DNA from 4 places in the Rossellomorea sp. H136 genome. Region 2 is predicted to be linked to each of the others. Evidence: riboswitches for the same ligand, from Rfam matches in the RefSeq annotation. Region 2 holds a riboswitch; each other region holds the start of a gene.
The links. A riboswitch is a leader RNA that binds a small molecule or an ion and turns the genes downstream of it on or off. The one in region 2 is predicted to bind cobalamin.

Region 1: another riboswitch for cobalamin. It lies ahead of ACYH0O_RS06925 (acyl-CoA thioesterase); the one in region 2 lies ahead of ACYH0O_RS13960 (ABC transporter substrate-binding protein).
Region 3: another riboswitch for cobalamin. It lies ahead of ACYH0O_RS05670 (hypothetical protein); the one in region 2 lies ahead of ACYH0O_RS13960 (ABC transporter substrate-binding protein).
Region 4: another riboswitch for cobalamin. It lies ahead of metE (5-methyltetrahydropteroyltriglutamate--homocysteine S-methyltransferase); the one in region 2 lies ahead of ACYH0O_RS13960 (ABC transporter substrate-binding protein).

What each region holds. Positions count from the first base shown of each region.
Region 1 is NZ_CM166371.1:1,382,204-1,384,406, forward strand. It holds gene ACYH0O_RS06920 (helix-turn-helix domain-containing protein) at 1-475, opposite strand, end outside; gene ACYH0O_RS06925 (acyl-CoA thioesterase) at 857-1,330, opposite strand; cobalamin riboswitch at 1,483-1,673, opposite strand.
Region 2 is NZ_CM166371.1:2,766,627-2,768,829, reverse strand. It holds gene ACYH0O_RS13970 (hypothetical protein) at 34-189, opposite strand; gene msrA (peptide-methionine (S)-S-oxide reductase MsrA) at 246-776, opposite strand; cobalamin riboswitch at 995-1,193, shown strand; gene ACYH0O_RS13960 (ABC transporter substrate-binding protein) at 1,328-2,203, shown strand, end outside.
Region 3 is NZ_CM166371.1:1,126,064-1,128,266, forward strand. It holds gene ACYH0O_RS05665 (IDEAL domain-containing protein) at 179-403, opposite strand; cobalamin riboswitch at 761-958, shown strand; gene ACYH0O_RS05670 (hypothetical protein) at 1,135-1,359, shown strand; gene mmgD (citrate synthase) at 1,360-2,203, shown strand, end outside.
Region 4 is NZ_CM166371.1:3,912,135-3,914,337, reverse strand. It holds gene thiC (phosphomethylpyrimidine synthase ThiC) at 1-358, shown strand, start outside; gene ACYH0O_RS19925 (hypothetical protein) at 336-533, shown strand; SAM riboswitch class I at 631-741, shown strand; cobalamin riboswitch at 813-997, shown strand; gene metE (5-methyltetrahydropteroyltriglutamate--homocysteine S-methyltransferase) at 1,150-2,203, shown strand, end outside.

The DNA.
Region 1 (2,203 bases), 1.4 Mb from region 2:
TTGTTGAATGATAGTAGATCCCTTTGACATGAAGCAATAAATTTTGTTCGAAAGGGGATAGAGAATAGTTTTTGTTTTCGAACATGCCCAGGATTTCTTTTGCTTTTTCATGTTTGTTCAAAAATAAATAATATCTTGCCAGGAAAAGGTTGTATTGGATGATGAAGTCAGATAGAAACCTTAAAGGTTCCTTTTCAATTTCCCCTTTAAGTTGATGGATTTCATTGGTTCGAATCATAATAATCGCATCGTTCCATTCTGATAGTTTAGCCTGTAATGAATGGTAGCGGGAACGTTCAACATTCATATCGATTCCAAGCTTCCTAGCAAGTAAATCAGTAATTTCACTTGAATACTCTGTGATGCCTCTTTCGATTTTACTAAGATGTGTAGTGGAACAGATACCCTGTGCAAGCTGTTCCTGAGTCAATCCTGAATCTTCTCGATGAAATTTAATTAATTTACCTTCAATCATAATACACCCCGAGTGAACAGTTTATTTATCATTATAGGGAAATATCTTTGTTTGTTCTATAGATGGGGGACAAGACGGAGGTCTGAAGGCAATAACATCCAAATCCGATAGAATCTGAGTAACTATACGAAAAGAGGTAGTGCTACATAAATCAACAAGTCCAATAAGACAAAATTCCTATTCAACTTTATCCCTCTTCCTTTTTTTACTGATACTATTCATACGGACAAAAAGGGAAGAAGTTTCACAATATGATTTACCTTTCCAAATGTGTCCCAATTCTCATTTGAAAGTGAGATGATAAATGCCTTTTTAAACACTCAGAGCTTAGAAGACTCTGAGTGTTATTGTTATATTATTTAGTCAGTGAATCAAGATTGTTTATAAAATAAGCGCGCGATTCTTTCTATGCTCTTTTCGTAAGGAAGCCGTTTTGAATAGTCTCGTTTCTTCTTCCGTTTGAGGAATGACTTTTGGTACCGGCTTCGGTTTCCCATCTTCATCAACGGCGACCATTGTTAGGAATGATTCCGTCGTCAAGGTTTTGACACTCGTTACGAGATTCGTAGAAAACACCTTTACATATACTTCCATTGATGTCCTCCCTGTGGAAGTGACGTATGCCTCCAGGCTTAATGCATCGCCGACCGTGGCAGACGATAAGAAGTCGACGGAGTCTATCGATGCTGTGACGACTACTGAACTTGAATGTTTCATGGCGGATAGTGCCGCAATCTCATCAATATAGGATAGGACCTTCCCTCCAAAGATGGTTTGCATATGATTGGTGTCAGGTGGCAATACCAATTTTGTTTGTATGGTTCGTGAACGTTCGACTGAATAGGCTTGCTCCATTTTCTCATCTCCCTGTTTGCATTATGAAACAAAAAAGCATCTCCTTTTAAAAAAAGAAGATGCGGCTATTCCGGGCGAACGTTCAGAGTACAGTGATTCCTCTGGTGACGTCTCATTAGCGCAACACCCTCCTATCTCCCGTAGGAACTTTCTGTGTTCTTCCCATTTTGGCAGGTCTCCTGGCTCAGCGTCAGCGAATTCGTATTCCTTCCCATTTCGATTCGAAACAGTGGATTCATACGATTCTCAGCCTTACAGTGGCGGGACCGCGTTGGACTTTCACCAACTTCCCTTTTAAGAAAATGAACTGAAAATCATCTTCACCAATGAGCAATGATTAAATTGTGAACGCTTTTATTTTATCATAACCCTTAGTGAGTGAGGAGAATGATTATGGTAAGATTTGTGCTTTTCAAAAAGGTAGTGAGGTCTGAAAAATGCCACAAGACAAAATACAAAGAAATCAAATCGATAAAGTAGTAGAGTTTATCGATTTACATCTAAGCGAAGACTTATCCTTAGAACAGCAAAAGTGAAGATTGCTTATTTTCCAGAGTGTTCAACCGTCAATCGATATCATATGGGTTCCTATATAGAAGGCATTCCAGAAACGTGGCAGGATCTTTATCGTTGGGGAAATGCAAGAAGTCTATTTGGGTAATATAAGGATTGCTCTTTGGTACACCACATATCAAAGGGTCGTAATAGGAGATCATCTTGTTATTTTTACCGGGCTTGGGGCAGTACATGGATTGTTCTTATAGCTTGAATGCTTGAACCTTTTACAGGTTCGGGCTTTTTTTATATAAAATCAGGGAATTCGCCCATTTTATTGAAACTTTTCGTCATCTTTTTCGTAGATAGTATTGTAGC
Region 2 (2,203 bases):
AAATTTAAATAATCTTCACCTTTTATGTTTTTACTATTTTTCTGAAGAATGATTATCTACCGTATCCGAGTTATTTACATTCTCTTCATCTTCATCCGGATAGGGGTCAAAGAAATTGACGACTTTCCCTGGGCCTTCAAACCCGATAACCTGCTCTTTGTCTTCTGTATTTTTCTCATTTTTCTTCATACAAAAACTCCTTCCTGCCATTAGTTTGGCGAAAGGAGTTTATTTCATCCCACTATTTAGTTCTTCCAATGATTATCTATAAATTCATCGCGACCTGATTTTGCACGGTCTTGTTTATATTCATCTGGATTATTCTTGTAGAATTTTTGATGGTATTCTTCTGCCGGATAGAAAGTGGAGGCAGGAAGAATGTTTGTGACGATTGGCTTTCTGAATCGTCCACTGACTACTATTTCGTTCTTCGTTTTTTCAGCTAATTGTTTTTGGTGTTCATTATGATAGAAAATAGCTGTGCGGTACTGATCCCCGCGGTCATGGAATTGTCCGCCATCATCCGTTGGATCAATCTGAGGCCAGTATAGCTCTAATAATCTTTCATAAGGGAACAAATCAGGATTATATGTGATTTGAACAGCTTCGTAATGTCCACTTTTTCCTGCTTTTATATCTTGATATGTTGGGTTTTCAAGATGTCCCCCTGAATAACCTGACACAACATCAATAATGCCCGGTAATTCATCAAATGGCTTTACCATACACCAAAAACAACCACCAGCAAAGGTAGCGATTTCTTTTTTTTCATTCATTGCTGAACCTCCTGTACCATATGTGCTCCTCTAAAGCAGTAAAGCGATTGCTTGAAACAGATTTTAACACGAAAGAATGGAGGGGACAATCTATTAGCTCGAAAGGTTGCACCGGTAAATGTTTCGAAAAGAAGTATTACTGCTATTTTCAGCAAAGTTTATCAAATTCCATTCACTATCCATAGAATCTTGTGTATAATTCTGTTGAACGGAATAATTACATATGACATGAGATCAGGTGAAGCGGAAGTGACGATACTTCTTCGCTTCATAATAGGGAAGTTGGTGTAATTCCAACGCGGTCCCGCCACTGTAAATGGAAGTGAACTGTATAAAAACCACTGTGCAAATGTGCATGGGAAGGTGCAGCAAGCAATGACCATGAGCCAGGAGACCTGCCTGATTTATCTCGCACCCATACTACGCGGATAGAAAGGTGTAATATGCATGTTTAACGGTTTAAAGCCTTTTATGCATCTTACACAGCATCTCTAGTCCCACTGGAGATGTTTTTTTGTCTGGGAATAAGTTTATTTACAGGAGGAAAACGTATGAAACACACATTCAAAATCATTATTACACTAATATTATCTCTAGGACTCCTTTCAGCTTGCGGTACTGACGGAGAAAGTGTAGAAAAAAATGAAAATAGCGGGGAAGTCAGTCAGGGACAATCTGCTTTTCCTTTGTCAGTAAACGACGCCCTGAATAATAAAGTCACTCTGGATGAGCAACCTAAGCATATTGTTTCATTGATTCCAAGTAACACAGAAATCTTATTCGAGTTAGGGTTGAATAAGGAAATTGTAGGGGTTTCAGATTTTGATAATTACCCAAAGGAAGCGGCGGACAAAGAAAAAATAGGTGGAATGGAATTTAACGTTGAGAAGATCATCAGTCTGAATCCGGATTTGGTTCTTGCTCATGAGTCCACTGCTGTGTCGGCAGAAGAAGGGTTAGAACAGCTTCGCAATGCAGGGGTAAAGATATATATCGTACGTGATGCCAATAGCTTTGAGGAAGTGTACACCACGATGAAAAACATCGGCACATTGGTCGGAAAAAAAGACGAAGCTGAATCCGTCATTTCTGAGATGAAAGCGGATCTAGAATCCATTAAGGAAAAAGTCAGTGGTGTATCTGAAAAGAAAAAAGTGTATGTAGAGGTTTCACCTTCTCCTGACATATATTCGACAGGGAAAAATACTTTTATTGATCAAATGCTTTCACTTGTAAATGCCGAAAATGTGATGAGTGATCAGGAGGGATGGATCCAAGTTAACCAAGAAGCAGTCATCTCTTTCAATCCGGACGTCATCATTACTACCTATGGTTTTTATAGTGAAAATCCTAAAGAACATCAAGTGATGGGCCGAGAAGGTTGGAAAGATGTAACCGCCATAAAAAATGAAGATGTCCATGACGTA
Region 3 (2,203 bases), 1.6 Mb from region 2:
ACCATTATCATGTGCAGGTCTTCAATGAATTACTCATCTCATATCATCAGGAGAGGATCATTCATCTCTTTCAGGTGAAAATGAAAAAGGAGAGAAACTCCTGCCAAAGTCAGCAAGAGAATTCTCTCCTTTTCATTATCCATAAAAACCAGTGGCTTATTTATATCCAATCAATCGATTATACCGTTACATCCTTTTCCTCGTGATCTTTACGGATCTGATTTAACTCCTCCGTGAACCGCAGGAATTCTTCTTTGTTTCGATCACGTAATGATTGGTCGATTTTCTGTTCGAGTTGCTCTTTCCGGAAAGTTAGCAGGGCCTTGTCCAAAATCATTTCTGCAAAAAGAGAGTCTATGCCGGGTACCTCGGACTGTGGTGAATTTAGCAAATACTTCTTCATGAAAAATCAACTCCTTGACCTTTTTTATATTATACTAACCATTATCTCAATATTCAAACATTTTAATCGAAAATAATAAATTAATTGAAGGGAAGGAAGTTGGAACCAGTTTCATTTAAGATTTTGTTAAGTTTGCTTTTCCTTATTCAGCTACTAATCCTCGGTGTTGAAACCGCCATTTACTCAGGTTTCGTATCAAAATTAATGAACTTTAAAAAATATTTCCCCGTGGCTTGGAAGTATTTAGCTGATTTGCTTGTCCCATACAAAAAAGCTTCAGAATTAAAAAGGAAAATATATCAAACAATAAAATTGTTTGTAATTTTTAGAAATATTTGATATGTTTGATTGGAAAACTGAATACGTGTAGAAGCAGGTGTAGAGGGATATGACGATCCTCTACTTAATAGGGAAGTTCGGTTAGAGTCCGACGCTGTCCCGCAACTGTAATTGGGAGCGATTCGAAAAAGCCACTGTCTTTAGAAATTTGAAGATGGGAAGGTTCGGAGAGTGATGATCATAAGTCAGGAGACCTGCCTGTTTCAGCACACATCAATACCTACGAGGATAGGGGGTGTTAAGTGCGAACGAGTGATCAACATTTTTTGTTTTGGCTTTTTGGGGGAACAGAAAATGTTTATTTAAGCATCAGTTCGATCTTAACAACTTCTTTTTAGAAGTTGTTTTTTTATTGTCCATTTTTAAACAAGACGGATTCGAGGTGAACTTCTTTGTATGGAACAGTTGAGTATTTTACTGATTACTTCAAAACGTGCATTATGAACAACTTCAGTGGAGAAAAGCCACTTATGCTTCCTTCTAATTATCAGCGATTGACAGAAGAAATCATAATGCGGATAGAAAAAAGAGAAGATAAAGAAGTTTGTCTGAGCAATCTTGAAAGGGCTTACAACAAAATAAATGATGAGTTATTTGGAGATAGGAGGAAGAGATGATTGGAAGCTAAAGAAAAATTTTTCCCCGGACTTGATGGTGTTGTTGCAGCAGAAACAAAGATCTCGTTTTTAGATACGGTACAAAGTGAAATTGTCATCCAGGGCTATGACCTTATTAAACTATCACAATCTAAAGAGTACATGGATATTGTCCATTTACTGCTGGAAGAGAGTTTACCTGATTCTGCAGAGAAAGAAGCGCTGGAAAAGGTGTTGAAAGGTGAATATGAAATACCTGGGGATCTGATTGAAATATTCAAACAGCTTCCTGGAAATACACATCCCATGGATGGGCTTAGAACAGGAATTTCAGCTCTTGCAGGATATGACAACAAACTCGATGATCGTTCATTACCCGTGAATAAAGGGCGGGCTTATCAACTTCTTGGAATGGTGCCCAACGTTGTGGCGAATAGCTATCGGATCATTCAACAAATGGAGCCGATCCGTCCAAACGAAGATCTATCATACAGTGCAAATTTCTTTTACATGATCACTGGGCGAGTCCCTTCTCTACTGGAAGAAAAGATATTTGACCGCTCTTTAGTCCTTTATAGTGAGCATGAGATGCCGAATTCCACTTTCACGGCAAGGGTGATCGCGTCTACTCATTCTGATTTATACGGTGCCTTAACCGGTGCGGTGGCTTCCTTAAAAGGGAACCTGCACGGAGGAGCGAATGAAGCGGTTATGTACATGCTTAATGAAGCAGGCAGTGTGGAAGCATTTGAAGAGTTGCTCGAAATGAAAATGATGAAAAAAGAAAAGATCATGGGGTTTGGGCATCGCGTGTATATGAAGAAGATGGACCCTAGGGCATTAATGATGAAGGAAGCGTTAAAAG
Region 4 (2,203 bases), 1.1 Mb from region 2:
CATTGCTTATAAGATCGCAGCACATGCAGCAGATTTAGCGAAAGGGCATCCAGGGGCACAAATTAGAGATAATGCCGTTTCTAAGGCTCGGTTTGAATTTAGATGGAATGACCAGTTTAATTTATCCATGGATCCTGAGCGTGCAAGAGAGTTTCATGACGAAACTCTTCCTGCTGAGGGGGCAAAAACGGCCCACTTTTGTTCAATGTGTGGACCAAAGTTTTGTTCAATGAGAATTTCACACGATATCAGGGGCATGAAGGCAACCGATCTTGACGATGTCCAAAAGGATATAGAAAGAGGATTGATAGAAAAATCGAAGGAGTTTGTGGAAAATGGATCAAACATCTATCGATAAACCGAGCTGTCATGTACTCAAATTGAAGAATGATATCGTAACACTCAATCAGAGAATCATTCAACTCGAAAAAGAAGTGAAGAGCATTCAGGAAAACTGCAGGCATGTCTTCTATGAGACTGATGTAACAAGGTCTTGTATCAAATGTCATTATGTAGAAAGTACCTATTATTAGAAAAGTGTAAGTTATTGATTAAATTTCTTTTGACAGCTCATATGTACCGTGCTACGATTATTACAAATTTCGAAACAGTAGATGAATATGTATGTAACTCTTATTGAGAGAGGTGGAGGGACTGGCCCTGTGAAACCCGGCAACCATTCAACCGATGTGTTGAAAAGGTGCTAATTCCTGCAAAGCAAATTGCTTTGGAAAATAAGAGAGGATTCTAATAACATGAAACCCTCTCTATGGTAGTTAGAGAGGGTTTTTCGTTTTTATGAAAGAAAAATTTAATAGAAAAATGCAATAGGTGCTGAGTCATGCTCAGCTAAAAGGGAAGACCGGTGAAAATCCGGCACGGTCCCGCCACTGTGATGGGGAGTGACTTATCATTCAACCACTATTTCTGTTGAAATGGGAAGGGATAAGGAACTGTGAACCTAAGTCAGGAGACCTGCCTGTTGTATGCGCTTATGCTCTACGTGGATATAGAGAGGGGTGAGGAATACGTGTTGAGAATACAAGTTGGTCTCAACTCTAGTTAGTGATACGTATGAATCTCTCTTTCATTTGAAAGGGAGATTTTTTTGTTGATGACAATCAAATCAAGATAAGGAGTGAGGAATGAATGAGTAAGGTGATCAGTTCGAATTTAGGATATCCAAGGATCGGTGAAAAGCGTGAATGGAAAAAGACGCTGGAACAATTTTGGGCAGGGAAGATTGAAAAGGATTCCTTCTTAGAGCAAATGGAGGAAATACGAGTCAACCATTTGAAGAAGCAATTAGATCAGGGGATTGATTTAGTTCCGGTTGGAGATTTCAGCCTATATGATCATGTGCTTGATACAGCCGTCATGTTCGGTTTGGTTCCCAAGAGGTTTCATTATAGTGGGGGTAAGGTCTCTCTTGAAACGTATTTTGAAATGGCTAGAGGCTCAAAGGACGCGGTGGCATTAGAAATGACAAAATGGTTTAACACCAACTATCACTATCTCGTTCCTGAACTTGATGGGATCGTACCCCAGTTAGTGGAAAATCGTCCCCTGCATTTTTATAGAGAGGCAAAAGAAAAAACAGGGATAAAAGGGAAACCGGTTATCTTAGGTCCTTTCACTTTTGTGAAATTGTCTAAAGGGTACGAAACCGGGGATTATAAAACCCATGTTGATCAATTTGTCCCTCTTTATGCTGAAGTATTGCGTGAATTACAGGAAGAAGGTGTTGAGTGGGTACAGATGGATGAACCGATATTGTGCACATCCATCGGGGATGAGGAGATAAATCAATTCAAAGAAGTCTATCAAACACTTAAAGAATCCTGCCCCGGGTTAAAGATCATCCTTCAAACCTATTATGATAGTTTGGAAAGGTACCAGCGGGTGTTGACACTCCCGGTAGATGGCATAGGGATAGATTTTGTGTATGATCGAGGAGAAAATTTGGCTGCGCTGAAGAAATTTGGTTTTCCTAAGGATAAATTCTTGGCTGCCGGCATTCTTGATGGCAGGAATATTTGGAGAAGTAATCTTGCGGATACCCATTCACTTCTTTCGTTCATTGCAGGATATGTTCCAAGTGATCGGTTGATCATACAACCATCATGCAGTTTACTACATGTACCTGTAACCTTGCAGAATGAAGAAACACTTGGCCCCCCCCTCATTGACGCTCTATCATTTG